3 regions of the Priestia sp. YIM B13551 genome follow, and region 3 is predicted to be linked to each of the others. Evidence: predicted binding sites of a transcription regulator. Region 3 holds the regulator's gene; each other region holds the start of a gene.
The links. The regulator Rex, encoded in region 3, represses fermentation and respiration genes when NADH is low (regulators of the CRP and FNR family bind a similar motif). The targets are predictions, from matches to a motif close to TTGTGAAATATTTCACAA.
Positions count from the first base shown of each region.

Region 1: the regulator Rex is predicted to act here: its motif matches at 1,452-1,469, upstream of ACFX4N_RS22830 (AtpZ/AtpI family protein).
Region 2: the regulator Rex is predicted to act here: its motif matches at 7,023-7,040, upstream of ACFX4N_RS23270 (anion permease).

Region 1 is NZ_JBHZOX010000005.1:222,970-233,308, forward strand. Features, by position in the region: gene atpB (F0F1 ATP synthase subunit A) at 1-620, opposite strand, end outside; gene ACFX4N_RS22825 (ATP synthase subunit I) at 639-1,010, opposite strand; gene ACFX4N_RS22830 (AtpZ/AtpI family protein) at 1,017-1,238, opposite strand; gene ACFX4N_RS22835 (S8 family serine peptidase) at 1,536-3,728, opposite strand; gene wecB (non-hydrolyzing UDP-N-acetylglucosamine 2-epimerase) at 3,797-4,948, opposite strand; gene upp (uracil phosphoribosyltransferase) at 4,971-5,600, opposite strand; gene ACFX4N_RS22850 (serine hydroxymethyltransferase) at 5,814-7,058, opposite strand; gene ACFX4N_RS22855 (TIGR01440 family protein) at 7,176-7,727, opposite strand; gene rpiB (ribose 5-phosphate isomerase B) at 7,763-8,224, opposite strand; gene ACFX4N_RS22865 (low molecular weight protein arginine phosphatase) at 8,305-8,733, opposite strand; gene ACFX4N_RS22870 (hypothetical protein) at 8,784-8,939, opposite strand; gene ACFX4N_RS22875 (manganese efflux pump MntP) at 8,962-9,522, opposite strand; gene ACFX4N_RS22880 (L-threonylcarbamoyladenylate synthase) at 9,590-10,339, opposite strand, start outside.
Region 2 is NZ_JBHZOX010000005.1:317,790-328,128, reverse strand. Features, by position in the region: gene ACFX4N_RS23305 (PhoX family protein) at 1-834, opposite strand, end outside; gene ACFX4N_RS23300 (hypothetical protein) at 1,006-1,191, opposite strand; gene ACFX4N_RS23295 (PepSY domain-containing protein) at 1,216-2,058, shown strand; gene ACFX4N_RS23290 (sensor histidine kinase) at 2,100-3,431, opposite strand; gene ACFX4N_RS23285 (response regulator transcription factor) at 3,542-4,225, opposite strand; gene ACFX4N_RS23280 (PepSY domain-containing protein) at 4,459-5,496, shown strand; gene ACFX4N_RS23275 (class I SAM-dependent rRNA methyltransferase) at 5,689-6,888, shown strand; gene ACFX4N_RS23270 (anion permease) at 7,164-8,597, shown strand; gene ACFX4N_RS23265 (alpha-amylase) at 8,628-10,079, opposite strand.
Region 3 is NZ_JBHZOX010000023.1:7,447-17,785, reverse strand. Features, by position in the region: gene tsaB (tRNA (adenosine(37)-N6)-threonylcarbamoyltransferase complex dimerization subunit type 1 TsaB) at 1-426, shown strand, start outside; gene rimI (ribosomal protein S18-alanine N-acetyltransferase) at 441-890, shown strand; gene tsaD (tRNA (adenosine(37)-N6)-threonylcarbamoyltransferase complex transferase subunit TsaD) at 887-1,903, shown strand; gene ACFX4N_RS30510 (ABC-F family ATP-binding cassette domain-containing protein) at 2,158-4,092, opposite strand; gene ACFX4N_RS30505 (redox-sensing transcriptional repressor Rex) at 4,551-5,189, shown strand; gene tatA (twin-arginine translocase TatA/TatE family subunit) at 5,243-5,428, shown strand; gene tatC (twin-arginine translocase subunit TatC) at 5,444-6,199, shown strand; gene ACFX4N_RS30490 (YdiK family protein) at 6,226-6,453, opposite strand; gene ACFX4N_RS30485 (CPBP family intramembrane glutamic endopeptidase) at 6,450-7,178, opposite strand; gene groES (co-chaperone GroES) at 7,478-7,762, shown strand; gene groL (chaperonin GroEL) at 7,830-9,461, shown strand; gene ACFX4N_RS30470 (AAA family ATPase) at 9,620-10,339, shown strand, end outside.

The sequences.
Region 1 (10,339 bases), on a different contig from region 3:
CCTTGCCATAAAAGCATTGGAATAGCAGCTCCAATTGTACCTAAGAAGCCTGTTGTTGCTAAACCAGCTAGCAAGCTTAACAAAATTTCCCCAGCATAAATATTACCGTAAAGACGAAGGCCAAGCGTTAACGTATTGGCAAACTCCTCGATAATCTTAAGCGGGAATAAAAATGCCATTGGCTTGAAGTAATCTTTCGTGTATGCAGAGAAACCTCGCATTTTAATACCATAATAATGTGATAGTACAACTACCATAACGGCTAACGTCAGCGTAATTGCTGGATCAGCGGTTGGCGATTTCCACCATAAGTTATGGTCAATCACGATGGCAAATGGAAGACCCAACATATTTGACACAAAAATGTACATAAGTAAAGTTACACCTAGCGTCAAAAAGCGGCCACCTGTTTTCCAATCCATATTGCTATTAACGAGTCCTTTAACAAAATCTAAGACCCATTCAATAAAGTTTTGTGCACCGCTTGGCTTCATAGCAAGAGTACGAGTACATAAAACGGCAATTAAGAATACAATAACAGAAGCTACGGTAACCATAAGCAAGTTACTTTGACTAAAAGTAAGGCCTAGAAACTCTATAGTTGGTGATTCATGACCCAACTGTGTTCACCTCTCTTTCTATCTTCTACGCATATTTTGAACAACTAAATCTATGATAATGACAACGTAATACGTCATTAATCCCACAACTACACTAATAATATGAAAGGTTTTTGGATAAGAGATGGTAATCACAACTGCGAGAGCAGCTGTTGCAAATCTTACAACAGTCCCAATTGAACGGGGCTTTTTCCCCTCATCCAACGCCTGTCCAAACTGCTCAAACTTTCTTACTAAGTTCCACAAATTATACAAACTCAGGGCGGTTCCTAAAATTAAACCTGCAAAAACAGCCTTATAACTTGTAAATCCCCAGCCGAGAACGTATAATGCTAACAAATACAATATGTATGAACGAAGTCTTGGAAAAACGTGCTGCAAATCCTGCATGAATTATTAATCTCCTGAAAAAAAATGGTGGACTGTCCGCAGCATCATAAAAACACCTGCTGCTAGCCCTAAAAGAAGGCCTAAAATCAAAAATAGTGGTTCGGTGTCAAGCCATTGATCAGCCCATCTTCCAGAGAATAAGCCAATTAAGACTGAACCTGCTAACTGTGATAGAATGATTGACACTAATGCCATCGCTTGCAAAGGATGACGGTTGCGATCTTTCATAAGCTCATACCCCTTTTGCAAAATTTTCTTTTTTCCGAATTCTCTATCGTTTTTATAGCTCAATATATGATAGAAAGGCAAAAAAAATTGCTAAAAAAGGTAAAAACAGCTAATAAAATACGCAGAAATATTAACGGTTTTCACAGGTTGAAAACCTTATCATTTATATTCCCTGTAAGCATACAATAGCGTATATTTAATGTCAATGTGTTTAAGCTAAAAACTTCACAATCTCTTCTTATTGTTCACATTTCTGCCACACATAAAACCTCTTCAAATGAAAACATTTAAAGAGGTTCATTCAATCGTTATTGTACTTTGTACAACCTGCTCTTGTCTATGCTTTTTCACAAATGCAAATATTTGGTACGACCCCGGTACAAGCGATTCATCAATCGTTATTTTTCGTTTTCTCATGCCTCTTTCTACATCAACGTCAACATCTAAATACGATACAAACTGTAAAGACTGCTTATCAAAAAGAGCCACGCCTAACTGATCTGCTCCTTCAGGCAAAAACAGTTCATAGCTATACGTATTTTTCTCTTTTTCCGCTGCTACTTGCAATCCCATGACACGAGGATAATCTGGAATGCTAACCATGTACATATAAGGAAGCAAAAATGTTTCACGTGAATCATTTATTTCCAAATATCCGTCATATATACCTTTATTTTTAAAACGGGGCTGCACCGATAAAGTGACAGCTATTTCTTTTGTCTGATGGGGCTGCACCGTGACGGGTAATGGAACATCCCAGTTCACTCCTTCATCCCTTTTTGGAACGTTTAAGCGATACGTTTTTGCTTTATCAGACTGGTTATCAATTTTAAATGATAAGACTTTCTTTGATGGGCGCGTAAAAATACCGAAAGATAAAGAAGATGGATAAAATAAAGAGTCTGCTGTGACAGCTTTTGCTATTTGAATTCTCCCGGCTCCTTGTTCATATACGCGATACGTTTGGCCATTTAGCTGCTGCATTACTTTACTTGTGTTCATCAATGAAGCTTTGACTTGTTCAGGAGACCAGTTCGGGTGAGCTTGTAAAATAAGAGCGCACGCTCCAGCTACATGGGGCGCAGCCATACTTGTTCCATGCATGCGTTCATATCCCCCAGGAACTGTACTATTAATGAAGTAACCAGGTGCGACGACGTCCGGCTTGATTCCCCAAGTAGTCGTTACAGGTCCTCTTGAACTGAAAGATGTGAGCAAGTCTTGCACCACTTGCTTGCCAGTGCGTAAGTATGGCTGTTGAGACTGAATGTGTTGATTAATGGTATCACCGCTTTTTTTACTTACCCATATCACTGGAATATTTACTGACTCTTGTAGTTTACCGATTATGCTTTTTTCAGTCGGGCTATATAAAAGAACCGCTTTTGCTCCAGCCTGTTCAGCTTGTTTAATCTTTTTTTCAACCGCATTTCCTTCTGCTTTTAGCAAAATGACGTTACCCAACGCATGCTTTTGCTCTTTGGAATATTCTTCATTTATTACACGCAGCGTTTGATTAAACGTCCATGGACGAGACCCTTCTACTGGCGCCATCATAATTTTTTCTTTGTTAAATCCAATTGTTAGAAATTGAACTGTTGTCGGGGAAACAGAAGCGCCAACGGAAATAGCTTTTCCCGCTGTACCTGGAGAGCCCACGGTCCATAAACCTGGACCTGAATTGCCGCTAGATGTGACCGTTACAATTCCTTTTTCAACAGCCCGATCTAATGCTAAGCTTGTTGGTAAATCAGGACCATTCACATCATTTCCCAATGATAAATTAATAATATCTACATCATCTTGAATTGCTTTTTCGATAGCTAGAATAACACTTTCAGACGTTCCAGCTCCTCCAGGTCCAAGAGCCCGGTATGCGTAGATCTCTGCTTCAGGTGCTACACCTTTAATATTTCCATTTGCTGCAATAATACCAGCTACATGAGTGCCATGCAGAGTAGGCTCTCCTTGCTCCCGAGTGGTTTCCATCGGCTCATAATCTTTATCTATTACATCATACCCTCCTCTGTAGGTTTGTTTTAAATCGGGATGAGAATAATCAACACCCGTATCGATGACGCCTACTTTGATCCCTTTTCCTGTTAAGCGCTGATTATAAGTATCAAATAAGCCTCTTACCTGTTCTGAGCCAATGAAGGTTACGCTATTTTCTTCTGCAACCTGGTAGTTTTTAATAGAATGTGAACTAATAATAGAAGGATTATGAGATAGGTTTTCCAAATCCGAGATGGAGCCGTTTAACGAAAGTCCTGTAAACACCGTATGAAATTCGCTCTTAATCTTTATATTAGGATAATTTTTTTGTAGCTGACTTTTAAATTTGGCGAATTTTTCTTTTTTAATCATGACAATTATTGATTTTTCTTGATGATGCATTTCTTGTTTTATAGAAGGAAATGTGGGATTGAGCGACATTTGCCCTCCCCCGCTTCCCAATATAAAGCTAATCATTAACCATTTAATCCACATAAAAAAAACACCTCTCACACTATCGTGTCTCAAAGAGACACTTTTCATGTGAAAGGTGTTTAGAAATCTTACGAAAGCGGATTAAAAGCTTCCGGTCTGTTTTCACGACGGTTGAAATAGTAGCTAATAGCATCACAAATGCGTTTAGAAGCTAAGCCGTCTCCGTAAGGATTCGATGCTTGTGACATTTGCTTATATACGTCTTCATCTATTAACAGCTCTTTTGCTAGCGCATAAATCGTTTCTTCTTCCGTTCCTGCTAGTTTGAGCGTTCCTGCTTCAATTCCTTCCGGTCGCTCTGTTGTATCACGAAGTACCAATACAGGTACGCCTAATGAAGGAGCTTCTTCTTGAACACCGCCCGAATCTGTCAAAATAATATGAGCGCGCTCAGCGAAGTTATGGAAGTCAATTACATCTAACGGTTCAATTAAGTGAATGCGTGGGTCATTTCCTAAGATATCGTTTGCTGTTTCTCTAACTACCGGATTCAAATGAACAGGATACACAACTTGCACATCTTCATGTTCATCCACAATACGTTTAACAGCACGGAACATGTTTTTCATTGGTTCGCCTAAATTTTCGCGGCGATGCGCCGTTAATAAAATAAGACGATCATCTCCCAATTTCGTTAACACTTCATGCTCATATGTCTCTTTTACTGTCGTTTTTAACGCATCGATAGCTGTGTTTCCAGTCACAAAGATTCGCTCTTCTTTTTTATTCTCTGCTTGCAAATTAGCTGCAGACTTATCTGTCGGAGCAAAGTGTAAATCAGCGAGAACGCCTGTAAGCTGACGGTTCATTTCTTCCGGATATGGAGAATATTTATTCCATGTGCGCAAACCTGCTTCAACATGTCCCACCTGAATTTGATTATAAAAAGCTGCTAGTCCGGCAATAAACGTCGTAGTTGTATCGCCGTGTACAAGTACGATGTCCGGCTTTACTTTTTTCATTACGTCGTCCAAACCTTCTAATCCTCTGGTCGTTACGTCCATAAGAGTTTGGCGATCTTTCATAATGTTAAGGTCATAGTCAGGCTGAATGTCAAAAATGCTCAATACTTGGTCTAACATTTCACGGTGCTGAGCCGTTACTGTAACAATCGCTTCGAACTCCTCCGGCCGCTTTTTAAGCTCTAGCACTAGAGGGGCCATTTTAATTGCTTCTGGTCTTGTCCCGAATATCGTCATTACTTTAATTGGCTGCTTCATGTTCATCACCCGAATCTACAAATTATTTTGTACCGAATAAACGATCCCCTGCATCACCTAAACCTGGAACAATATATCCATGGTCATTTAACTTTTCATCTAATGCTGCAATGTAAATATCTACGTCAGGGTGTGCTTCTTTTACGATTTCCACACCTTCAGGAGCAGCAATTAAACACATAAATTTAATGTTTTTGGCGCCTCTTTTTTTAAGAGAGTTGATTGCTTCTACAGCTGACCCTCCTGTTGCAAGCATAGGATCTACTACAATAAAGTCACGCTCTTCTACATCATTAGGCAGCTTTACATAATATTCAACAGGCTGTAATGTTTCTGGATCACGATATAAGCCAACGTGTCCAACTTTAGCAGCTGGCATTAGTTTTAAAAATCCATCTACCATGCCGATACCAGCACGAAGAATTGGAACGATACCAAGCTTTTTCCCTGCAATAACTTTTGACTTTGTTTTGCAAACCGGTGTTTCAATTTCAACGTCTTCTAGCGGTAAATCACGTGTCGCTTCAAAAGCCATTAAGCTTGCCACTTCATCAACTAATTCACGAAACTCTTTCGTTCCCGTTTTTACATCGCGTATGTAAGTTAATTTGTGTTGAATAAGCGGGTGATCAAATACGTATACTTTGCCCATTGATATCTCTCCTTATATATAAAGATGTACACATTAAAATACCATTCAACGAATTGAATGGTACGTACTAGTAAAAACATATCTCTTGCTAATTAAATTTATACATTGCATTCATTTTACAGAAAAAAGTTTTTGAGTTCAAGCATTATTCAAAAAATGATTGAATTGCTACCACTTTCTCCATAAAAAAACAGGCACAAAGGCCTGTCTCTCTTAAAGTGATTTATACATTTCAAACTTGCTTGTTAAAGCTTCAACGCGTGTTTTAGCTTCAGCTAGCTTTTCTTCATCTTCAATATTTTTAAGCGTTAATCCGATGATAGAAGCAATTTCATCCATCTCTTCTAAGCCAAATCCGCGAGTTGTAACCGCAGCTGTACCAATACGGATACCGCTTGTTACAAATGGGCTTTGCTCATCGTAAGGAATTGTATTTTTGTTTGTTGTAATACCTACATCATCAAGTGCTTTTTCAGCTACTTTACCTGTCAAATTCATTGAACTTACGTCGATTAACACAAGGTGATTGTCTGTTCCTTCAGATACAAGAGCAAATCCTTCTTTCTTTAATCCTTCTGCTAAACGATTAGCATTGTCGATGATATTTTGAGCATAGTGCTTAAATTCATCTTGTAATGCTTCACCAAATGCTACTGCTTTTGCAGCGATAACGTGCATCAATGGACCACCTTGAATACCAGGGAAGATTGACTTATCAATCTTTTTCGCAAATTCTTCTTTACATAAAATCATACCGCCGCGTGGTCCGCGTAGTGTTTTATGTGTTGTAGTTGTAACGAAATGAGCATGTGGCACAGGATTTTGATGAAGTCCTGCAGCTACTAGACCAGCAATATGAGCCATGTCTACCATTAAATAAGCGCCTACTTCATCAGCGATTTCACGGAAACGCTTGAAGTCGATTGCGCGTGGATATGCGCTTGCACCAGCCACAATTAATTTTGGCTTATGTGTACGAGCTTTTTCTAATACATCATCGTAGTTAATACGATGTGTTTCACGATCTACGCCATATTCGATGAAATTGTACTGAACACCACTAAAGTTAACAGGACTTCCGTGCGTTAAGTGACCGCCGTGCGATAAATTCATACCCAGTACTGTGTCTCCAGCCTCTAAAACAGTGAAGTATACAGCCATGTTTGCTTGTGCACCTGAGTGAGGTTGAACATTCACGTGCTCTGCTCCGAAAATTTCTTTTGCACGATCACGAGCTAAGTCTTCTACTACGTCTACGTGTTCACAACCGCCGTAGTAACGTTTAGCTGGATAGCCTTCAGCATATTTATTTGTTAAAACTGAACCTTGTGCTTCCATTACCGCTGTTGTTACAAAGTTTTCTGAAGCAATTAGCTCAATCTTAGTACGTTGTCTTTGTAATTCATCCTTGATCGCATTATAAACTGCTGGATCTTGTTGCATTAGTTGTTTCTCCATCAAAATCCTCTCCTCATTTCGTATTCGCAATGTTCGTTATTTGTTGATTCAACTACATTGTAACATGATTTATTTAGAATAAAAAAGAAAAAATGTGTATTATTTTAATATATTTAATTACGAAAGTTCGTAAAACGCTCTCATTCCACCAATTAGTTTTGGACGCGTCTTTGCTACAGTAACATGAGCGTGTCCAACTGCGTTTAACGTACAACGAACGGGTACTGCGACATGCTTTAAATGCATACCAATGAATGTATCTCCAATATCAATACCGGCATCAGCTTTAATAAACTCTACCAAAACAGGATCTTTAAGCTGGCCATAGGCCTGTGTAGCCATCGCTCCGCCTGCTTTATGGATAGGAACAACACTAACGATTTCTAAACGCTCTTTGCGAGCTAATTCTCTTTCTACTACCAGTGCTCGATTGAGATGTTCACAGCATTGAAATGCTAAGTGGACACCCGTTTTTTTCCGAAAATCTGCTAGTGTATCAAAAATCATTTCTGCGACTTCCATTGCGCCTGCGGTTCCTATTTTTTCACCAATTACCTCGCTTGTACTGCATCCAATGACAAGTGTATGTTCTGAAGACAACTGCACTTGTGCTAAAAAATCAGATAAAACTGTTTCCAACTGCTCTTTCCATTTCGTAAGTTCAGACACGTTTTTCTTCCTTTCTTTCATTGAATACGTTCACATTATACAGTTACTGTTGCATCGCTTTGGTGCTCATACTGTTTAATTTTATTCACGCGATTTTCATGTCGGCCGCCTTCAAATTCTGTCATTAACCAAATTTTCGCAATTTCACGTGCAAGTCCCGGCCCAATGACACGTTCACCCATTGCCAAAATGTTGCTGTCATTATGTTCTCTTGTTGCTTTTGCACTGAACGTATCATGCACTAGAGCGCAGCGAATTCCTTTTACTTTATTAGCTGCTATACTCATACCGATGCCTGTTCCACAAATAAGAATGCCTCGACTTACTTCTTGGCTCGCCACTTTTTGAGCAACGGGAAGTGCATAATCCGGATAGTCGACAGACGCTGTGCATTCACACCCTAAATCCACATATTCAATATTTAATTCTTCCATTAAAGAGATAATTTCCTGTCGCAAATTTATACCTCCGTGGTCAGATGCAATAGCTACTTTCATCTTTGTTTCCTCCTCATATATACCTTCGTCTTATATTAAATTTCTGTTCATTTTAAGTCAGCAAAAATTTATGGAACCTTTTATAATTTGTCGACTATTTTGTTAATCATACGCTCTAACTCTTCTAAAGTCTGTTCGTACGTCTGTAATGATCCGCCAAACGGATCAGATACTTCACCTTGCTCGTCGGCAAATTCTTTTAGCGTAAATAATTTATCACTTACGTATGGAGCTTGGTTCAAAATCAGCATTTTATGCTGATCCGTCATCGTAAAAATATAAGTAGCCCACATCAATTGTTCTTCCGTTAATGCTGCCGAAGCATGAGAACAAGCTATGCCTTTCTGGTGAAGGGCAACTTGTGCATGAACAGAAGCTTCACTTCCATTTGAAGCGAATACACCTGCAGACTTCACGTTTATTCCATCTATCTCTTTAGCTTTGAGCAACGCTTCTGCCATAGGGCTGCGGCACGTGTTTCCTGTACATACAAATAAGATGTTTTTCAAGATACATCCTCCCTTGCTTTCACTATGTTCGACTATGTTGATATTCCACCCTATTGTATCTCTATTGCTTGCATAAATCCAGTTAGCTTTTCCGGGTATTTTTTATTCATTACCGCTTCATCCATCTCGAAAAAACGACTTCGCTTTCCTTCTTTTATCGCTGCAATCCAAAAGAAGCAAAAAAAGACCATAACCTGAATGGTCATGATCCTTTACCTATTTATATAGTTAAAAAGGTAGTAACAATTTGATTCCAAAAGCTAATAAAATGCTTCCGCCCAGTGCCTCACTATATGAACCAAGCCAGCCTTGCACTCTTCTGCCTAGCAGCAGTCCTAACCAAGTTAATAGCATACTCACTACGCCAAAAACAATAATGGTCAAAAACGTTCTTGCTCCAAAAATACCTAAGCTAAGTCCAACAGAAAAACTATCGAGACTCACGCTGAGCGCAAAAAATAACAGTCCAAAGCCAACTGGTTTGATAAACGGCGTATCGTCATGCTTAAAGGAGGAATAAATCATCTGCGCCCCAAGAATCAGCAATAAAATTCCACCGCCATAGGTAGCAAACATTCCAAGTTTATCAGACAAAAGTCGTCCAATAAACATGCCTAACAGCGGCATCCAAATATGAAATACACCGATAACAACACCAATGTAGAAAATTTGGCGAAAGCGTAAACGAATTAATCCCATTCCCAAACCAACTGAGAAAGCATCCATTCCTAAGGCAAACGCCATAATGACTAACGTGATCATTTCACTAATTAACTGAGATACATTCATCTTTACCCTCCTCGGACGTGCTCCTATTTCAAAATATGCACATTCGAAAAGGTTTAGAAGATGAATTTTATTGCTTAATCACGTGATGTCCTGCAGCTTTCATTAATCGGTTCATAACGGCATGACCGACTCCTTCTTCAGAAAAACTTTCACTAACGATAATATCTACGTCACACTCATTAAATGAACGAAGCGACTCGTATAAATGGCTAGCAACCGTCTCTAAATTTGAACGAGATCCACATGTGATAACCGCATCCGCTTTATACGCATCTTCATGTTCAGATGTCGTTAATACCCCCACTCGCTTACCCTGATCTTTATAGCCATCAATAATAGACTGGAAAAAATCTGAACTGCCGTCAACGATGACAAGCGGTGCATCAGGTGCGTAATGCGTGTATTTCATACCTGGAGATTTTGGCGCTTCTTTATCACTTAGTAACGCTCGATCTACTTTTACGGGACCAATGACATTTTCCAACTCTTTCTGAGTAATACCGCCCGGCCGTAAAATGATAGGAATCTCTTCTGTACAATCAAGGACAGTTGACTCTACTCCTACCCCTGTTGCTCCTCCATCTACAACTCCGCTAATACGCCCTTCTAAATCATTCATCACATGATGAGCTAGAGTGGGACTTGGCTTGCCGGAAAGGTTTGCACTAGGAGCTGCGATAGGCAAAGCCACTTTTTTTAATAATGCGAGGGCTACTGGATGTGAGGGCATTCTCACTGCGATGCTGTTTAAACCAGCCGTAACCTTATCTGAAACTCGATCTTTTTTGGGTAATATTACTGTAAGAGGACCCGGCCA
Region 2 (10,339 bases), on a different contig from region 3:
CATTTCGTGTGAAAAACGACCTGTGCTGTAATGTTTTACGACGGACGCATTGCCGCTTTCATCCACTGAAATTTCTGGAATCCAGCCATAGTAGTAAGGATTTGCTTTTGACGTGTCACCGAAATAAAGCTTAGCGAAGTTCGTGACGTCTTTATAAGAGCTAGATGAAGGGTCTTCAAAAGCACGTGCATCAGGCTCGTATTCTTCTGAACCAAGGTGAGTACCCCAATCTGTTGTAGAGCCATTACACGGCGTCCATAAACCATTCACATTAGAAAAATCAATTTTTTTAGCATGGTTGACGGTTAGTTTTCCTGTTTTATCATCTCGATCAACTTGTGTAAGCGTCATTGAAGCAGGAAGACCGGAAATCTCTTTTCCAGCATTATTAACGGATTCATATTCATAATGTGAAATAATATAAGACTTACCGTTGATGGTGATAAAGCTGTTTGAATCCGGTGCGTCTGATACGTACGGTGAGGGCTTATCAGGAACGCTTCGGTCAATAATTGGATCCCCGTTTGCATCGATGGGTGTACCTGCGGCGATTAATTCCCCTTTATTATCGACAATTTTATCTTTTGAAAGAAAGAGTTGGTTATAGTTAAGCGGCGTTTCTTCAACGCTTCCATCTTTATACGTTACTTTTACAGATGCCTCTGTATACGTTTTAATCATATTTTCAATCGTAGTAGGTGCTTTCATTGGCTGAAACTCGACGCTTTTGATTTGTTTTGGATGTTGAACTGGATGATGCTCTGCTGCAAAAGCAGAAGCGGCGCTAGAAGCTAAAAGAGTGAGAGATAGTCCAAGAGATACTCGTTTTTTCATGGTTGATAACCTCCAAATTGTATTCATACACTTATTAAATCATTTGATTGTTGAGGAAATATAAAGAGAAGCGCTGGATTTGTTGAGCTGTCGTTAAGAACGTTGAACATTTACATGACAAGTTTAACTAGAAGTTATTCAGCTATCTTTCAGAATTTGTTCAGATAGCATTCAGCTGGGCTTCACAGTGAATTCATGTTCTGCTCTTACAATAAACACATAGCTAAAGGCGACAGGAAGCGCTTTGGCTCGTACAGCAAAAGTGAAAGGTATTTTAGCAGAAAAAAACGTTACTCCAATAGCGCTATTTTGATAAATGACCGCTGCTAAAAACTTTAGCTTGTGCTGTAAATACATTGGAAATTAGGCGGAGGTATAATCATGATTGGAAAAGTATTAGCAGGAAAAGCAGTAGTAGCAAAAGCGGTGGGAGGTGCCACAATTGGAACAGCTATCGCTCTTGGTTCAATGACAAGCGCATTTGCTTCAGACGGCCAGCACATTACTTCAACAAAAGCGTCGGCTCATACCGAAGCGGCAACATATACGCAAGCTCAAGCAAAAGCAATTGCCTTAAAGAACTGCGGAGGAACGGTTCAATCAGTTTCTTTTGAAAATAACGCCTATACGTTTTTAATTCACGGACAAGATAATCAAGACCATCACGTGAAAGTAAATGCACACAGCGGAAAAGTGGTAAAGGTTGAAAAACTATCTTTTTCTCGAAGTGAGGCACAAGCAGTAGCGTTGAAAAACTGTGGAGGAACGGTTAAGTCGGTAGGCTTCAACGATGGAGTATATACGTTCTTAATTCACGGAAAAGATAGCCGTGATCACCACGTAAAAGTGAATGCACAAAGTGGAAAAGTGATTCAAATTCAAAGCGCTGCATTTACAAAAGCACAGATTCAAACGATTGCATTAAAAAATTGCAGCGGAACGATTCAATCAAGTTCATATGCAAATGATGTATACACATTTTTGATCCACGGAAAAGACAACAAAGATCACCATGTGAAAGTAAACGCTGAAACTGGAAAAGTAATTAAAGTCGAAGCGGTAAAGTTTACACAAGAACAAGCTAAACAAGCTGCTCTTCAACAGCACAAAGGAACGGTTCAATCTGTTTCGTTCAGTGAACAAGCATACACGTTTGTGATCAAAGGAACAGACAATGTAAAACATACTGTAAAAATAAGCCCTCAAACAGGAAAAGTGTGCTGATTTGATAAAAAAGACGATTGCTTTACAGCAATCGTCTTTTTTTACGTTAAGGGCAATACAATTTCAAAAGCAGTTCCTACATTTAATTTGCTTTTTACACGTATTTTTCCCCCGTGCAGCTCTATAATAGATGCGCTGATGGCTAAACCTAAACCTGCTCCTCCGTATGCTCGAGAGCGTGAAGCATCAGCTTTGTAAAATCGCTCAAATAAATGAGCAAGGTGTTCTTGAGGAATGCCGTGACCGTTATCTTGTATTGTTAATGAAAGTTCTTTCTCATTTGCTTTTCCTATCACTTGAATAACTCCTGTAGTTGGATTTGTATGCTGTACTGCGTTGGAAAATAAGTTTAAAACAACTTGTTTAAATTGATCTTTGTTAATGTCTGATGGTAGAGGGCTTGGGAAGTCGAATAAAATTTTTCTGTTCCCGGCCAATAGCATTAATTGAGGTTTCATATCTAAAATCAATTCATCTACAAAACAGCACTCTTTTTGAAACGTCGGAAGTTGATCAAGCTGAGCAAGAAGCAGAAGATCCTGAATCAGTTTGCGCAGTCTTTTGGACTCCCCATACATGCTTTTTAATGCGTCGTTTAATTGGTCTGGATTACTGCTAGCCCCTCTTAGTAAAACTTCTAAAAAGCCATGAATGGATGTAAGCGGCGTTCGCAGTTCATGAGAAGCATCCGCCACAAAGCGCCGCATTTGTTCTTTGGCATCTGTTTCAGCTTTAAATGCTTCTTCAAGACGCTCAAGCATTTCGTTAATAGAAAGAGAAAGGCGATCCATTTCGATTTGTCCTTGATTAACAGGCAAGCGGTCATGTAAGCTTCCTGCATTAATATGCTCCACTTTTTTAGTAATAGTAAACAAAGGGATTAACGTCTGTTTTAAAACAGAAGAAAAAACAAAAAAAGCAATGGTCATTGCAGTAAGTGAAAGCATTAAAAAGATTATCATTTGTCTGATTAACAGGTCTCTTAGTGATTCTGTTGGAGTATTGATTTGAATAACTCCCTGGATTTCTCCGTCAAAGACAATTGGTTTTAAAACAATGACTTGCTCTTGATGACCATCGATTTTCTTTATGAGGCTCATCGTGTTGTCCGGCTGTTTGATGTTTTTCATTACTTGTTTATATGTAGATGCAGAAAGCTTAGGAAAGTAAGAATGATGTGGATCCTTAGCCAGCCGTAAAAATGTGCTTTTTTGATTGATAAAGGTAATATTAACACCCGGGAAATAAACCATGGGTCTTGATCTTTTTACATTCTGGCTTGTTTCAATATCATGTTTCCAGACATCATCGGGAATCAAGTGAATTTGGTCTTCGATGCTTTTAATTTTATTCGTGTAAATAAATTGCTTCATGAACACGTATTGAAACAAGCCTATCAGTATCAGTAAACTCAAAATAACAAGCAAACTTCTGAATAAGAGCTGAAGGCGAAGAGAGTTCAGATGAAAGAACCGTTTGTGCTTCATGAAATATCAATCCGGTATCCTACACCGCGAAGCGTTCGAATGACGGTTCGGCTATGGTCCTGTAATTTTTCTCTCAGTGATCGAATGTATACTTCTACAATGTTTTCTTCTCCTCCAAAATCATATCCCCACACTCGATCTAAAATGGTGGATTTACTTAGTACGAGACCGTGATTAATAACCAAGAATTTTAAGAGTGCATATTCAGTAGGGGATAAATCAAGTATGTGATTAAGGTATTTAATTTCTTTGCGGCGGTCATCAATTTTAAATGGACCGATTGATACTTCGTCTAATAAGTTGGGAAATTGATTGCGGATTCTAGCTTTAATGCGCGCAAGAAGTTCTTCAAAACTGAAAGGTTTGACCATATAATCATCTGCTCCAATAGTCAGCCCTTTTACCCGATCGTCTACTTGATCTTTTGCTGTTAGCATAATGACAGCTATATCTCCCATTTTCTTCAACAAGCGGCATACTTCAAATCCATCCATTCCTGGAAGCATAACATCTACAATAGCGATATGGGGCTTGAATTCTTTAGCTACATTAATTCCTTCAATTCCGTCTTGGGTAGCTTTAATATCAAATCCTTCATTCGTTAAACCCAAAGATAAAAACTGTAAAATAGTTGGTTCGTCATCTATAAGCAAGACTTTAATTCCTTTTAGTTGTTCCATCATGTTGAAAACTCCTTTGCTCCTCTACTTTCTATTATGCTTTTTTATCTGAAACAGCACTGAATAATAGCTGAAAGCAAGCTGAAAAATAGTAGCTATTCTTATATCTTCAGCTAACTTTAAGCTTCTATTCGTCTTATTCTCAGAAATCTTTTGCATAATGAACGGCGTACTAGATAAAACGCCATAAATTAGACGGAAAGTCTAATGGTGAAAAAGGAGGAAATTCAAGGATGATTAAATGGGCAAAAGTATTGTCTACATCTGCTTTAGGAACTGCAATTGCATTTAGCTCTATTACAACGAGTCACGCTGCAGAAATGAAGACAGCTAAAGCAGAAACAACTGAACATGTGAGTATCTCGCAAGCTCAGGCAAAAGGTATTGCTCTACAAGATTGCAAAGGGACAGTTACGTCTACGGAATTTAAGCAGGAATCAAGTGTGTATGTAATTACAATTGTAACGAATAACCTGGAGCAAAGAATTGTAGAAGTAAGTGCGAGCACTGGAAAAGTAGTAAAGAAGCAAGAAGTGAAGTTATGGACACAAAATCAAGTGAAAGAATCTGTTTCTAAGCAGTATAAAGGCGCTATTCAATCTATTACCTTTAACAAAGAAACGCGTGAATATACGTTAACTGTAGTAGATGGCAAAGTAGAATATACGTTAACTGTAGATGGTCTAACGGGAAAAGTCATTCATGAGAATAAAAAAGAGCTGCAGCTAATGTCAGAGCAAAAAATAAAAGAAGGAGCTGTCAAACAATATAGTGGTTACGTATATAGTCTAGAGTTTAAAGAAGCCACTAGTCAGTATATCGCAGTGATTCTTAAAGATAGCACTCAATATACCGTAACGTTAGATGCTTTCACCGGAAAAGTAGTTAATACTTCTCAGCAAGCAGTGAAGCTATTAACGAGGCAAGATGCAAAAGATCTTGCATTGGCTACATATGTAGGTAAGGTGAGAATGGTAGAATATGATAAAAACGCAGCGATTTTCACAGTAAAAATAATCAAAGATAATACGGAATACACAATCACAATCGATGCGGTTTCGGGTGAAATCACACATGTAAAACAAGATAAACTTCAGCCGTTAACGGAGAACGATGTAAAAGTTCTTGCTTTAAAACATCAAGAAGGAAAAGTAGAGCATATTGAGCTTATAACAGAAAACTCAATAACTGTATACGTATTAACCTTAGTGAGCGGAAGCAAGCAGCAGACGCTTAAGTTCGATGCTTATACGGGACAAGAGTGCTCATAATTTTTTATCTTAAAACATAAAACATACATTTCATTTTTCATTCATATCAAGCAGAGGGTGCTTCAAGGCATCCTCTGCTTTTCTATTTATAACTAGAAACGGGGCTGTTTATCTATGTTAAGATAAATGTAGATTATTGTTGTAAAATGGATAGAACTAGAATGAAATAAATTAAATAGATAGGGTGTACACATGAGAAAAGAAGTACAAGTTATAGCCAAAGAAGCTTTTATTAAAAAAGTGAACAAGGGTTATCCACTCATTGAAAAAGATGCGCTTGTTGATGGTCATAAACTGCAAGAAGAAGGGGTTATTATTAACTTAGTTACTTCCAAGAATCAATTTTTAGCCAAAGGCTATTATGGAAAACAAAACAAAGGCTACGGATGGATTCTTACGAAGAAGAAAAGTGAGCAAATTGACGCGGCGTTTTTTGCTAGAAAAATTCAGCAAGCTATTTCATCTCGTCATGACTTTTATGCGTCTGAAGACACAACTGCTTTTCGCATATTTAATAGTGAAGGTGATGGAATCGGCGGCTTGATTATTGATTATTATGACGGATATTACGTCATGAGTTGGTATAGTGAAGGAATTTATCAATTTAAAGAATACGTCATTGAAGCCTTAAAGTCTGCGCCTAACTTTAAAGGGCTGTACCAGAAAAAACGTTTTAACGTAAAGGGGCAGTATATTGAAGAAGATGATTTTGTAGCAGGGGATAAAGGTGAATTCCCTTTAATTGTAAAAGAAAATGGTATTCGTTTTGCCGTTTACTTAAATGACGGAGCGATGGTGGGAGTCTTTTTAGATCAGCGAGACGTCCGTAAAACAATTCGAGATAAATATGCAAAAGGAAAGACCGTGCTAAATATGTTTTCGTATACAGGCGCATTTTCAGTGGCGGCCGCTCTTGGAGGAGCTGCGAAAACAACAAGTGTCGATTTAGCCAACCGCAGCTTGGCAAAAACAATTGAGCAATTTAGTGTAAATGGAATTGATCACGAAGCACAGGACATTATCGTAGAAGATGTTTTCAAGTATTTTAAATATGCGGTCAAGAAGAACATGACCTTCGATCTTGTGGTGCTAGATCCGCCAAGCTTTGCTAAGTCGAAAAAGCATACGTTTAGCGCGGCAAAAGACTACAAAGATTTATTAAAAGAAGCCATTGCGCTTACAAAGCCAAACGGTGTCATTGTAGCATCTACGAATGCAAGCAATTTTGATATGAAAAAATTCCATTCGTTTATTGAAAAAGCTTTTAATGAAAAAGGGGAACGGTACAAAATGATGGAGCAGTTCGCTCTTCCATCTGATTTTAAAACAATAAAAGAATTTAAGTCAGGTAATTATTTAAAAGTCGTGTTTATTCAAAAAATAAATCGCTAAATGCAAGGCTGCATGATGAACTCATGCAGTTTATTTATTTTTGATAAAATAACGATTACAAGCTATTTGAAGGGGACAAAATGAAGGTAGGAGATAAATATTGTCAATATATATGATAAAATAATAAAGGAATTATGCTCAACACTTCACAATTTTACAATATCATCCTTACGAAACGTATTTTTACAATTATTTTATTTTAAATGGGATAAGTATTGGGTACGAAGTAGAAAGAGCATACTACTATTATTAAAAAACATGAAAGGAGAAAGATTATGGCTGAAACAACAAAAAAGCCTGCCGGCGAAGTGAAATTTATTCCTTTATTAATTTGTCTGGCAATCGGACTTGTTTTATGGTTTATTACACCTCCGTCCGGACTTGATGTGAAGGCTTGGCACTTATTCGCTATTTTTGTGGCTACTATCGTAGGGCTTATCATTAAACCATTGCCATTAGGCAGTGTAGCTATTTTATCTTTAACCATTATTGTATTAACTAATACATTAACACTTGAACAATCGCTCAGCGGTTTTCAAAATACGACGATTTGGTTAATCGTTATTGCATTCTTTATTTCTAGAGGTTTTATTAAGACTGGTCTAGGAACAAGGGTTGCCTATATCTTCGTTCGTTTGTTCGGTAAAAAGACGTTGGGATTATCGTATTCTCTTATCGTAAGTGACTTGCTTTTATCACCTGCAATGCCGTCTAATACAGCACGAGCTGGAGGAATTATTCTTCCAATCATTCGTTCTTTATCCGAAACATATGGATCGAGAACTGGAGACGGTACGGAGCGCAGAGTCGGTGCTTTCTTAATAAAAGTATCGTTTCAAGGAGATATGATCACATCCGCTATGTTTGTAACAGCAATGGCGGCCAATCCTCTTGCTGTTAAAATGACGGAACAAATTACAGGAAAGACTATTTCATGGGTTGGATGGGCAGCGGCTGCAATTGTACCTGGAATTATTAGTTTAATTGTTATTCCGCTTGTTATTTATAAGCTGTATCCGCCAGAATTAAAAGAAACACCGGAAGCATCTGAAATTGCAGTAAAAAAATTAAATGAGATGGGTCCGCTAAAGAAAGAAGAATGGTACATGATTGGCGTATTTTTACTTCTTCTTGTGCTGTGGATTTTTGGCGCTAATTTAAATATTAATGCAACAACAACTGCTTTTATTGGTCTATGTACGCTGCTTTTAACGCAAGTACTAAGCTGGTCGGACATCAAAAAAGAACAGGGAGCATGGGATACATTAGTTTGGTTTGCTGTGTTGGTTATGATGGCAACCTTCTTAAATGATCTAGGCATGATTCCTTGGTTCAGTGATCTGATGAAAGGCACTGTTAGTCATATGTCTTGGATGACGGCGTTGATTGTACTAGCTGTTGCGTATTTTTATTCTCACTACTTTTTTGCGAGTAATACGGCTCACGTCAGCGCTATGTACGCAGCATTTTTATCTGTCATCGTGGCCGCTGGTGCGCCTCCGTTACTGTCAGCATTAATTTTAGCGTTCTTTAGCAATTTATTTGGCTGTTTAACTCACTACGGCAGTGGACCGGCACCGGTGTTCTTCGGTAGTGGATATGTAACGCAGCAAAAATGGTGGTCGCTCGGCTTTTTAATTTCAATTATTCATATTATCATTTGGATTGGAATTGGCGGCTTGTGGTGGAAACTGCTCGGTCTATGGTAAAAAAAACAGTGGCGCAGGCCACTGTTTTTTTTATGCTTCAGCCCAAACGGATACAGAGCCGCCATTTACAGGAAACTGTCCGTAGCCATCTTCTTCAATCACAACTTGATCTTCTCGGTTGTTTGTGAAGTCGATCCACGTTTGTCCACTTCGGTGTTCGCCGACGAACATTCTCTTTTCGCCATCTTCGCCGTTTGACATCACCACAGCGCATCCAGACTTCTCAAATTCCTCTACACCATGCCTTACCCATCCAATGGTATTCGGGTGATCAAAATAATCGTCTTGCTGACCGTATGCTTTGTCATAGCGTACATGCAAGAGAGCGGAAATATCTTTTTCTTTTCCCTCAATAGGGTGCTCTCCGCCTATCCCAAAATAGTCTCCGTAAAACACACAAGGATAGCCGTCTTCACGAAGTAAAATTAGAGCGTAAGCACTTTGTTTGAACCAATCTTCTACCCAAGATTCTAAAGATTCATTTGGCTGAGAGTCATGGTTATCTACAAATGTGACAACATTCAAAGGGTGAGTCTTGACTAATGTATCATCAAAAATCGTGGTTAAATCAAAATCTCTTCCTTGCTGAGAGGCTTCATGCAGTTTATAGTGCAGCGATACGTCAAACAAATCAATTTGATAATCAATCACGTCTAGGAATTCCTGACAGGCTGTTAACTCTGGATTCCAAAACTCTCCCACAAAATAAAATGGCTTTTCTTGAGAAGAGGACAATTCGTGGGCAAACTCTTTAATAAAATCGTGGTTAATATGTTTAATGGCGTCTAATCGATAACCGTCGCACTGCAGGGTGTCTGCTAACCATTTTCCCCATTTGATCATTTCTTCTCGAACTTCAGGGTGATCGTAATCAATATTCGCAAACATTAAATAATCGTAGTTGCCAAACTCTTGATCGACATTTTCGTTCCAGCTTTTGTTTTCCCCGGCAATACGAAAAACGCCTTCTTTTCCATTTTTATCATCGTAATCAGTGCCGTTAAAATGATTAAAGTTCCATTTGAAAGAAGAATATTGATCGCCGCGCCCTTCAAATGTAAACTTTGTCCACCCTTCAATTTCAAAAGGTTCAGAAATTTCTTCTGTTCGGTTCATGGGATCCACTTCAATGACGTGGAACGTTTCTTTTTCATCTGCTGCAGCTTTATGATTCATCACAATATCCACATAGACATTAATTCCGTGATTATGACAGGCATCAATCGCATCATGCAGCTCTTGCTTGGTTCCATACTTTGTACGAACGGTTCCTTTTTGATCAAATTCGCCAAGATCGTATAAGTCGTAAACGCCGTAGCCATTATCCTCTGATGAAACACCTTTTGTAACAGGGGGAATCCACACGGAATCAATTCCTTGTTCTTTTAGTTGAGGAGCGAGCTCTTTGAGGCGTTGCCAATGCTCGCCATCAGCTGGCACATGCCATTCGAAAAATTGCATAATTGTATGATTCCGTTCCAAGTTAAATCATCCTCCTTTTAAATAAAAAGATATAATCGCTCACGGATAGTTCTTTAGAATCAAATGAGGAATTGATTATATTTTTTCTTTTAACGTTCCTGTTATCCCTATTCTTTAAACCTTTTTCAACATATGAAGCTTAAGAAAATCTTAAAATTTTTTCTTCTTTTTTCTTAAAAAATGCAGTTTACAGTAAAACCCATAGACGAAATGACCCATGACATACTTTTGAAAGGAGAGTGAGAAATCAATGGACGAAT
Region 3 (10,339 bases):
GGCGTATCTAGCCTTGAGGCACTAGCAGCAAACGGTCGCTATTTTGATGGATATATTGCTCCGTTATTTGATGCGCGCCGTCAACAGCTTTATACAGGGCTATATGAATGGAATAACGAACGAGGTCTTCTAGAAGTTGAAAGTGATCGACTTGTTATTAATAAGGACTGGGCGGAACATTTAAAGTCATACAACAAACCTATTTTATTCATAGGCAATGATCTTCCCATGCATGAAGAGGCGTTAAAAGAAGTGTTGGGTGAACAAGCTGTATTTGCCCATGTTCAGCAGTTTAATCCAAGACCAAGTGAATTGGCTTTCTTAGGAATGAAGAAAGAGCCGCAGTCTGTGCATACTTTTGTTCCGAACTACATTCGTTTAGCTGAAGCCGAAGCCAACTGGCTTGCTTCACAGCAAAAAGGATAAAAGAAGGTATAAACATGAAACTAACAATTAAGTTTCGTTTAATGGAAGTTAAAGATATTGATCAAGTAGTGAAAATCGAAGAGAAGTCTTTTACGACACCTTGGAGTTCAGAAGCGTTTCAAAATGAGTTAACCAATAATCAATTTTCAACTTACATTGTGATGGAAGAAGGAGAAAATATTATTGGGTATTGCGGAACGTGGATTGTTATTGACGAAGCACATGTAACCAACATTGCGCTATTGCCAGACTACCGAGGTAAGGGACTCGGTGAATTGCTGCTGCGCAACGTGATGGACGTTCTTCGAAAACTAGGTGCTACGTCAATGACATTAGAAGTTAGGGTATCTAATCATATTGCACAATCATTGTATCAAAAGCTAGGTTTTAAACCTGGAGGTATTCGTAAGAATTATTATTCTGATAACAATGAGGATGCATTAGTTATGTGGGTGAATTTATGAGTAAAAATCAATTAATTTTAGCATTAGAAACAAGCTGTGATGAGACAGCAGCAGCCGTGATTCGAAACGGTCATGAAATTGTAGCCAATGTGGTGGCATCACAAATAGAAAGCCATAAACGATTTGGCGGTGTCGTACCGGAGATTGCATCTCGTCATCATGTGGAACAAATTACGGTAGTAGTTGAAGAAACTTTAAATCAAGCGAACTTGACGTTTGCAGATATTGATGCAATAGCTGTAACGGAAGGACCTGGGCTTGTGGGAGCACTTCTTATTGGCGTAAATGCAGCCAAAGCGCTAGCATTTGCACATCAGAAGCCATTAATTGGTGTTCATCATATTGCAGGACATATTTATGCAAATCAGTTAATCAAAAAATTAGAATTCCCGCTTTTATCACTAGTTGTATCTGGAGGGCATACGGAGCTTGTATACATGGAAAGTCACGGTCAGTTTAAAGTGATTGGTGAAACGAGAGATGATGCAGCAGGAGAAGCCTACGATAAAGTAGCCCGCACGTTAAACCTTCCATATCCAGGCGGACCGCATATTGACCGCCTTGCACATGAAGGAGAGCCATTAATTGATTTGCCGCGTGCTTGGCTAGAAGAAGGATCCTATGATTTTAGTTTCAGTGGGTTAAAATCAGCAGTTATTAACACTGTCCACAACGCGAAGCAAAAAGGTGAAGAAATTCTTCCCCAAACGCTTGCTGCTAGCTTTCAAGCGAGTGTTATTGATGTGTTAGTAACTAAAACCGTTAAAGCTGCAAAGGAATATAACGTTAAGCAAGTGTTAGTAGCAGGAGGGGTTGCTGCTAATAAAGGACTTAGAGCAGCGCTAGAAGAGGCATTTGCACCTTTATCAAACATTGAGCTTATTATCCCGCCGCTGTCTCTATGCACGGATAATGCCGCAATGATTGGAGCAGCAGCAAGTGTACGATTTGCTCAAGGAAAACGTTCAGATATGTCATTAAACGCAAACCCCGGTTTGGACTTGGAAGAGTAAGAGACGAATGAGATTCATTTCTCATTCGTCTTTTTTGTGGATAAAAATGATTTATCAACAATATTCAATAAATTTAGAATTAACTGTGGATAATTATGTGGAAAAGTCCGTGCACTCAGTACACGGACCTGTTATCAACAAGTTTTAATTATGAAAATCAGACAGATATCCACTATTTATTCACAGAGTGGATAAAGCTTGTTCTAAAGCGCATGAACAAGTAAATAGGATGAATAAATACGAAAAAATACAGGCTATTCTTCTAGAAGAAGCTGTAATTCTTCCCACTCTTCCATTAATGTGGATAACTGTGAAGAAATTTTTTCATTTTCACCGTTTAATCTTGATACTTCTTCGTGGTTTTGATAAATTTCAGGATCACAAAGAAGTTCTTCATTCTCCGCTTGTGCGGCTTCTAATTTGTTTACTTCAGTTTCAATTTCTTCAATGCGGCGCGTTCGCTGCCTCATCAATTTCTTTTGTTCTTTATCTTGTTTATAGGACTGTTTATCTACTTTTACAGTACGTTCTTCGTTTGTTTTTATATTTTCTAATTCTTTGATTTCCTCTATTTCTGCTTTCTTTTCTACATAATAGTCATAATCTCCAAGAAATTCTTCTACCCCTTCAGGAGATAGCTCTGCTATTTTGTTTGCAATACGGTTAATAAAATAACGGTCATGTGAAACAAATAACAGAGTTCCTGGGTAATCGATTAACGCATTCTCGAGTACTTGTTTGCTATCTAAATCAAGATGGTTAGTAGGTTCATCTAAAATTAAGAAATTAGCTTTTTGAAGCATAAGCTTCGCAAGAGCCAAACGTGCTTTTTCACCACCGCTAAGCGTGGAAACGATTTTCAGTACATCATCACCTGAAAACAGAAAATTTCCAAGCGCTGTACGAATTTCTTTTTCAGGTTTGGATGGGTAGTCATCCCAAAGCTCATTTAAAACGGTCTTATTAGACGTTAAATTAGCTTGCTCTTGGTCGTAATAACCAACCATTACGTTTGAGCCAAAAGAAATGGTTCCAGTCTTGAAGCTTAGTTTATCCACAATACCTTTTAATAACGTAGATTTCCCAACTCCATTAGGGCCAACCAACGCAAGGCTTTCACCTTTTTTAATCCGAAGGTTTGCCTGCTGAACAATATATTTGTGTTCATCATATCCAATAGACACGTTTTCGAGATTTAAGACTTCATTTCCGCTTTGACGCTCAATTTCAAACGAAAAACTAGCTGATTTTTCGCCTTCGTTAGGTCGATTTATTAACTCCATTCGATCGAGCTGTTTACGTCTGCTTTGCGCACGTTTTGTAGTCGATGCGCGGGCGATGTTTCGCTGAATAAAATCATTCAGTTTTGCGACTTCATCTTGCTGCTTTTCGTACTGACGCAACTCTTTTTCATATCGCTCTGCTTTTTGTACAAGGTATTTAGAGTAGTTGCCCGTGTACTTCACCGTTGTTTTTTGTGTGACTTCATACACTTGATTTACGACTTTATCAAGGAAGTAACGATCGTGTGAAACAATTAAAATAGCTCCTTCATACCCTTGCAGAAACTGTTCCAGCCATGCTAAAGTTTCAATATCTAAGTGGTTGGTAGGCTCATCGAGAATAAGCAAGTCCGGCTTTGTTAAAAGCAGTTTTGCAAGAGCCAAGCGTGTTTTTTGTCCACCGCTCAAGGAGGAAATAGGGGTGCTATAGTCAAAGTTTGAAAAACGGAAACCGTGAAGAATAGATCGTGTATCCGCTTCATATTGATAGCCGCCTAAATCTTTGAACGTTACTTGAAGTTGATCGTACTCTTTGGTTAGTTTTTCGTATTGAACTGAATCATTAAAAATGTCTGGATCGCCCATCTTCGTTTCAAGCGTACGTAATTCTTTTTCCATCTTCTTTAACGGAGCAAAGACAGTCATCATTTCTTCCCATATGGAGAGTGTTGACTCAAGAACTGTATCTTGTCCCATATAATCAATGGAAACACCTTTAGGTTTAATAATTTCTCCGTTGTCATAAGAAAGCTGCTCAGCAATAATTTTTAATAAAGTTGATTTACCAGCACCGTTTCGTCCCACTAGGGCAATGCGGTCTTTTGATTGTACTTCTAACTTTATATTCGATAAAATGGGTTCTGCCCCATAGTATTTTGTAATACCGTTCAATTGTAGAATAATCATTTTTTCACCTCTAGTAGTATATCCATAGTGTATTTTAACATATTTTCAACTACAAGTTCTTCCTACAAGCGTTTGTAATTTGTACAGGGACAAGGACAAATGATGAAGCGAATGTTTTGATTCATGAAATAAAATGATTTTACGTGCACATTTTATACAGGATACTATGTTAAAATAAGAGATAAGTGCATCTCTGAACTTATATATGATGGATGTAGAAAATCCATCATGACTAACAAACGAATCCTTTGAAGGGCTAATTGCTTCGTTCTAGCTAACGACTTTAAGTAGTGCTGGATAGACAAAAGCCGTCGGGGTGTGAAGCGGAGTATATATAAAACAAGAGAAAAGAGAGAGAATTGGAAGCGCTACCTCAAAGCGGTTGATGCTTTGTGAAAGGTAATGCAATATGACTTGAAAATGTTAGTAATGACATACATGAACTGAGGGGGTACAACGTGAACACTGAACAATTAAAAATACCACAAGCAACGGCTAAACGATTGCCGCTTTATTATCGTTTTTTAAAAAACTTGCATGCTTCTGGTAAACAGCGTGTTTCGTCAGCAGAGTTAAGTGAGGCAGTGAAAGTTGATTCTGCTACTATTCGTCGGGACTTTTCTTACTTTGGAGCATTAGGGAAAAAGGGATACGGCTACAATGTGAATTATTTACTTACATTTTTCCGTAAAACGTTAGACCAAGATGAAGTAACGAAAGTAGCACTGATTGGCGTGGGGAATCTGGGAACGGCCTTTTTAAATTATAATTTTATTAAAAATAATAACACCAAAATTGAGTGCGCTTTTGATGTGATAGAAGATAAAGTCGGTACAAAAGTAGGTGACGTGCCGGTTTATCACCTTGACCAATTGGAAGATTATATGAGTGATGATATCTCAGTGGCGATTTTAACCGTTCCTGCCACTGTTGCTCAGCAAATTACCGATCGTTTAGTGAACTGCGGAATTAAAGGGATTCTAAACTTCACTCCTGCACGCTTAAACGTACCGGATGAGATTCGACTACATCATATTGATCTTGCTGTAGAATTACAGTCGCTTGTCTATTTTTTGAAAAATTATCCTGTTGAATAAGGTGGACTGTGTTACGATTTCCTTAAGTCTAAATTAATAAGGAGAGTGGGAATATGGGGATTGGAGCAGGCAGTTGGATTATTATTGCGATTGTAGCACTGCTTATTTTTGGACCGAAACGGTTACCGGAGCTAGGAAGGTCAGTCGGGCAAACGCTTAGAGAGTTTAAGCATGCCGCTAGCGGTGCATCAGAAGATCGTGAAAAAGATAAACAGCGTCAAGTAGATGACAAAGAGTAAAAGGGTGATCATAGTATGACTGAACAAGAAATGTCAATATATGATCATATAGGAGAGCTGCGAAAACGCATTTTAATTGTTTTATTTTTCTTTGTCATTGCCACAATTGGCGGCTTTTTTATAGCGGATAAGGTTATTGTCTATTTACAGCATGCTGATGAGGCAAAAAATTTAACGATGAATGCATTTAGGCTAACAGATCCAGTTAAGATTTATATGCAGTTTGCTGTTATTATCGGCTGTGTACTTGCAGCTCCTGTTGCACTGTATCAACTTTGGGCATTTATTAGTCCTGGTTTATATGAAAAAGAGCGTAAGGTAACGCTTGGATATATTCCTGTTTCCATTTTTCTCTTTATCGGCGGTGTCTCTTTTTCTTATTTTGTGTTGTTTCCATTTGTCGTCGATTTTATGACGCGCGTTTCTGATGAGCTGAATGTAAACCAAGTGATTGGCATTAATGAATACTTTTCTTTTTTAATGCAGCTCACACTGCCTTTTGGCCTGTTGTTTCAGCTTCCTGTCGTCGTCATGTTTTTGACGCGATTAGGAATTATAACGCCTATGTTTTTATCTCAAATTCGAAAGTATGCCTATTTCGTACTGCTAGTTATTGCCGCACTTATTACACCGCCGGAATTGCTCTCGCACATGATGGTGACAGTGCCGCTCTTAATTTTGTATGAAATCAGCATCATTATTTCCCGCATTTCGTATCGCAAAGTGTTAAAGGCAAGGGCAGAGCAAGAAAGAGAAGATGTTAGTATGTAAAAAAACCACTGAAACAGTGGTTTTTTTTATTTAGATGAATCATCTTGATTTTTATATTGCTGCTGCAACTTTTTAATTTTATAGTGCAAGATAAAAATGCGAACCGCAAATCTGAAATCGAATGCGGCTACGAGTGCAAATAAGATCGTAGGGAAGTTCCACACGGTTTCCTGAGCATTTTGAATGGCCAGGTAGGTGAATAAAATCCCCATAATAATATAAATAAACCCTCGTGTTAAAGGGATATTCTTCATAAAAACATGCCTCCAAAAATAAACTGCATTTGTTCTGCTTGCTTTTGCATTTCTATAATTTTATCTGCAAAAATAGTTTGAGATAAAATAACGATTGTATTCATCAACACGTGAGCAATAATGGGTACAATAATTAGTTTTGTTCTTGCATAAAGGAATGCAAATACAAATCCCATGGCTGTATACACGAGCAAATGTTTAAAATCCCAGTGTACGGCAGCGAAAATAAGGGAACTAATAAATGCAGAGATAAAAAAATTATATCGTTTGTGAAGAGAGCCGAAAATAATCTTTCGAAAAATAATCTCTTCTAGAATTGGTCCAATAACAGACGTAACGACAATGAGGAACGGCGTTGCTTTAACAAGATTAACAATATTTTGTGTGTTTTCAGATACTTGGGTAATGCCAAGAGCGTGCTCAATCATACCTGCTACAGCTTGACCAGCCATAGCCAAGAACACCCCAAGGACTGACCAGACAACAGTTACCGTTGTTCCCGCATGTTCTATACGCATGGACATGTCACGGCGCAGCAGCAGTAAGACAATAAGTAAACCAAGGATAAAGCTAATGATGGTCCAATAAGTCAAAAGCATGACATTCGCTGTTCGAACTGGATATTGATCAAACATTCCTGTTAATTTTAACAGCGGTATACCAACAACTCCTGAAAACTGCATAAGGATGTAGGTGAGGATAACATACCAATAACGTTTTTCCAATCTTCTATACTCCTTTAAAAGGTTTTTATGTATATATGTCGAAGAAGTACTGTGAAGTTAGTAATTTCTTCTTGCTCGTATTGTAACATACATATTATTGAACAGAGAAAAGAATGCTTTATTTCTCAAAATCGTCGAAATCTAAGACTATTATATGTAGTTGTCGTAAATTTTAAATTTTTTTTGTTTAATACTTGCAAAAAAAACCCACTTTGTTTTAATATAATAATTGTGTTAGCACTCGTTGAGGTTGAGTGCTAATAAAAATGCAAACATATTATTTGAGGAGGTTGTTTCACTTGTTAAAGCCATTAGGTGATCGCGTAGTGATTGAACTTGTAAAATCTGAGGAAAAAACAGCAAGCGGTATCGTGTTACCGGACAGTGCAAAAGAAAAACCACAAGAGGGTAAAATTGTGGCTGTTGGTACAGGCCGAGTATTAGAAAGCGGTGAGCGTGTAGCTTTAGAAGTAGCTGCAGGCGATCGTATCATCTTCTCAAAATATGCAGGTACTGAAGTGAAATATGAAGGTACTGAATACTTAATTTTACGCGAAAGCGATATTTTAGCTGTAATCGGCTAATTTTAACCACAAACTTATCATACGTAAAAAATAGATTATTAAGAACATCTTGAGGAGGTCAAAGAACATGGCAAAAGACATTAAATTTAGCGAAGAAGCACGTCGCGCAATGCTACGTGGTGTAGATACATTAGCAAATGCGGTAAAAGTAACGCTTGGACCAAAAGGTCGTAACGTTGTATTAGAAAAGAAATTCGGTTCACCGCTTATTACAAATGACGGTGTAACAATTGCAAAAGAAATCGAATTAGAAGACGCATTTGAAAATATGGGTGCTAAATTAGTAGCTGAAGTTGCTAGCAAAACAAACGACGTTGCTGGTGACGGTACAACTACTGCAACAGTTTTAGCGCAAGCAATGATCAGAGAAGGCCTTAAAAACGTAACGGCTGGTGCTAACCCAATGGGTATCCGTAAAGGTATGGAAAAAGCAGTAGCTGTAGCGGTTGAAGAACTAAAAGCAATCTCTAAACCAATTCAAGGTAAAGATTCAATTGCTCAAGTAGCGGCTATCTCAGCGGCTGACGAAGAAGTAGGTCAACTAATCGCTGAAGCAATGGAGCGCGTTGGTAACGACGGCGTTATCACACTTGAAGAGTCAAAAGGTTTCACAACTGAATTAGAAGTGGTAGAAGGTATGCAGTTTGACCGTGGATATGCATCTCCTTACATGGTAACTGATTCAGATAAAATGGAAGCTGTATTAAATGACCCGTACATCTTAATTACAGACAAAAAAATTGGTAACATTCAAGAAATCTTACCGGTATTAGAGCAAGTTGTTCAACAAGGCAAGCCTCTATTAATCATCGCTGAAGACGTAGAAGGCGAAGCTTTAGCAACATTAGTTGTGAACAAACTTCGCGGTACATTTACAGCTGTAGCTGTTAAAGCTCCTGGTTTCGGTGATCGTCGTAAAGCAATGCTACAAGACGTTGCGATCTTAACAGGCGGAGAAGTAATCACTGAAGAGCTTGGTCTTGACCTGAAAACAGCAAGCATCGACCAATTAGGTCGCGCTTCTAAAATTGTTGTAACAAAAGAAAATACAACAGTTGTAAACGGTGCAGGAAACGCAGAAGATATCCTAGCACGCGTAAACCAAATCAAAGCTCAGCTTGAAGAAACAACTTCAGAGTTTGACCGCGAAAAATTACAAGAGCGCTTAGCAAAACTTGCTGGTGGCGTAGCTGTAATTAAAGTTGGTGCGGCAACTGAAACTGAGTTAAAAGAACGTAAATTACGTATTGAAGATGCATTAAACTCTACGCGCGCTGCGGTTGAAGAAGGTATCGTAGCTGGTGGTGGTACTGCATTAGTAAATATCTATAATAAAGTAGCAAGCATCGAAGCTGACGGTGACACTGCTACAGGTATCAACATCGTATTACGTGCGATTGAAGAGCCTGTACGTCAAATCGCTCACAACGCTGGTTTAGAAGGATCCGTAATCGTTGAGCGTCTAAAAGGCGAAGCAGTTGGAACTGGATTTAACGCTGCAACTGGCGAGTGGGTAAATATGCTAGACACTGGTATCGTTGACCCAACAAAAGTAACGCGTTCAGCTCTTCAAAATGCTTCTTCTGTAGCAGCTATGTTCTTAACAACTGAAGCAGTTGTTGCTGACAAGCCAGAAGAAAACGCAGCTCCTGCAATGCCTGACATGGGCGGCATGGGTGGAATGGGCGGCATGATGTAATCACTGCCCTCTCTGAAAAAGCGATCAAGTACTCACTTGGTCGCTTTTTTGCGTGCATTAATATTTTCAGATTTTTTTAAAATTTGTTAAGATAGTACTATGTTTAGTGAAAAACATACTAAACTCAAGGCTTAACTGAGTTTTAAGGGGGAGCTTCGTTGATTCAGCTCGATCATATTAATAGTAAATTAAATCAAGTATTAGAAAACATCGATCAAATTGTAATTGGAAAGCGTCATGTATCTACGTTGAGTTTAGTTGCTTTGCTTGCAAAGGGGCATATTTTGCTTGAAGATGTGCCGGGTGTGGGGAAAACGATGCTCGTGAAGGCACTGGCCAAATCGATTGATGCCGAGTTTAAACGAATTCAATTCACGCCTGATTTGCTGCCGTCCGATGTAACAGGTGTTTCTATCTACAGTCCGAAAGACATGGAATTTCATTTTCGTCCAGGTCCTATCATGAGCCACATTGTACTAGCTGATGAGATTAACAGGACTTCTCCTAAAACCCAATCGGCGCTTTTAGAAGCAATGGCTGAGCATCATGTAACAACCGATGGTATCACCCGGGAAATTCCAGCACCTTTTTTTGTGATGGCTACTCAAAATCCTGTTGATTTTGATGGGACCTATCATTTGCCGGAAGCGCAGCTGGATCGTTTTTTATTCAAATTAAGCATGGGGTATCCTACGCAAGAAGAGGAGCTTCAAATTTTAAATGGCGTATCCACCCAGATCAATCTTGAAGATGTCAAACCCGTCATGAGCATTCCAGAATTAGTACAGGCTCAAAAAGCTGTAAGCAGTATTTATGTAGACGATGCGATCAAGCACTATATCATTGAAATCATTCGTAAAACGCGCTCTCATCCACAT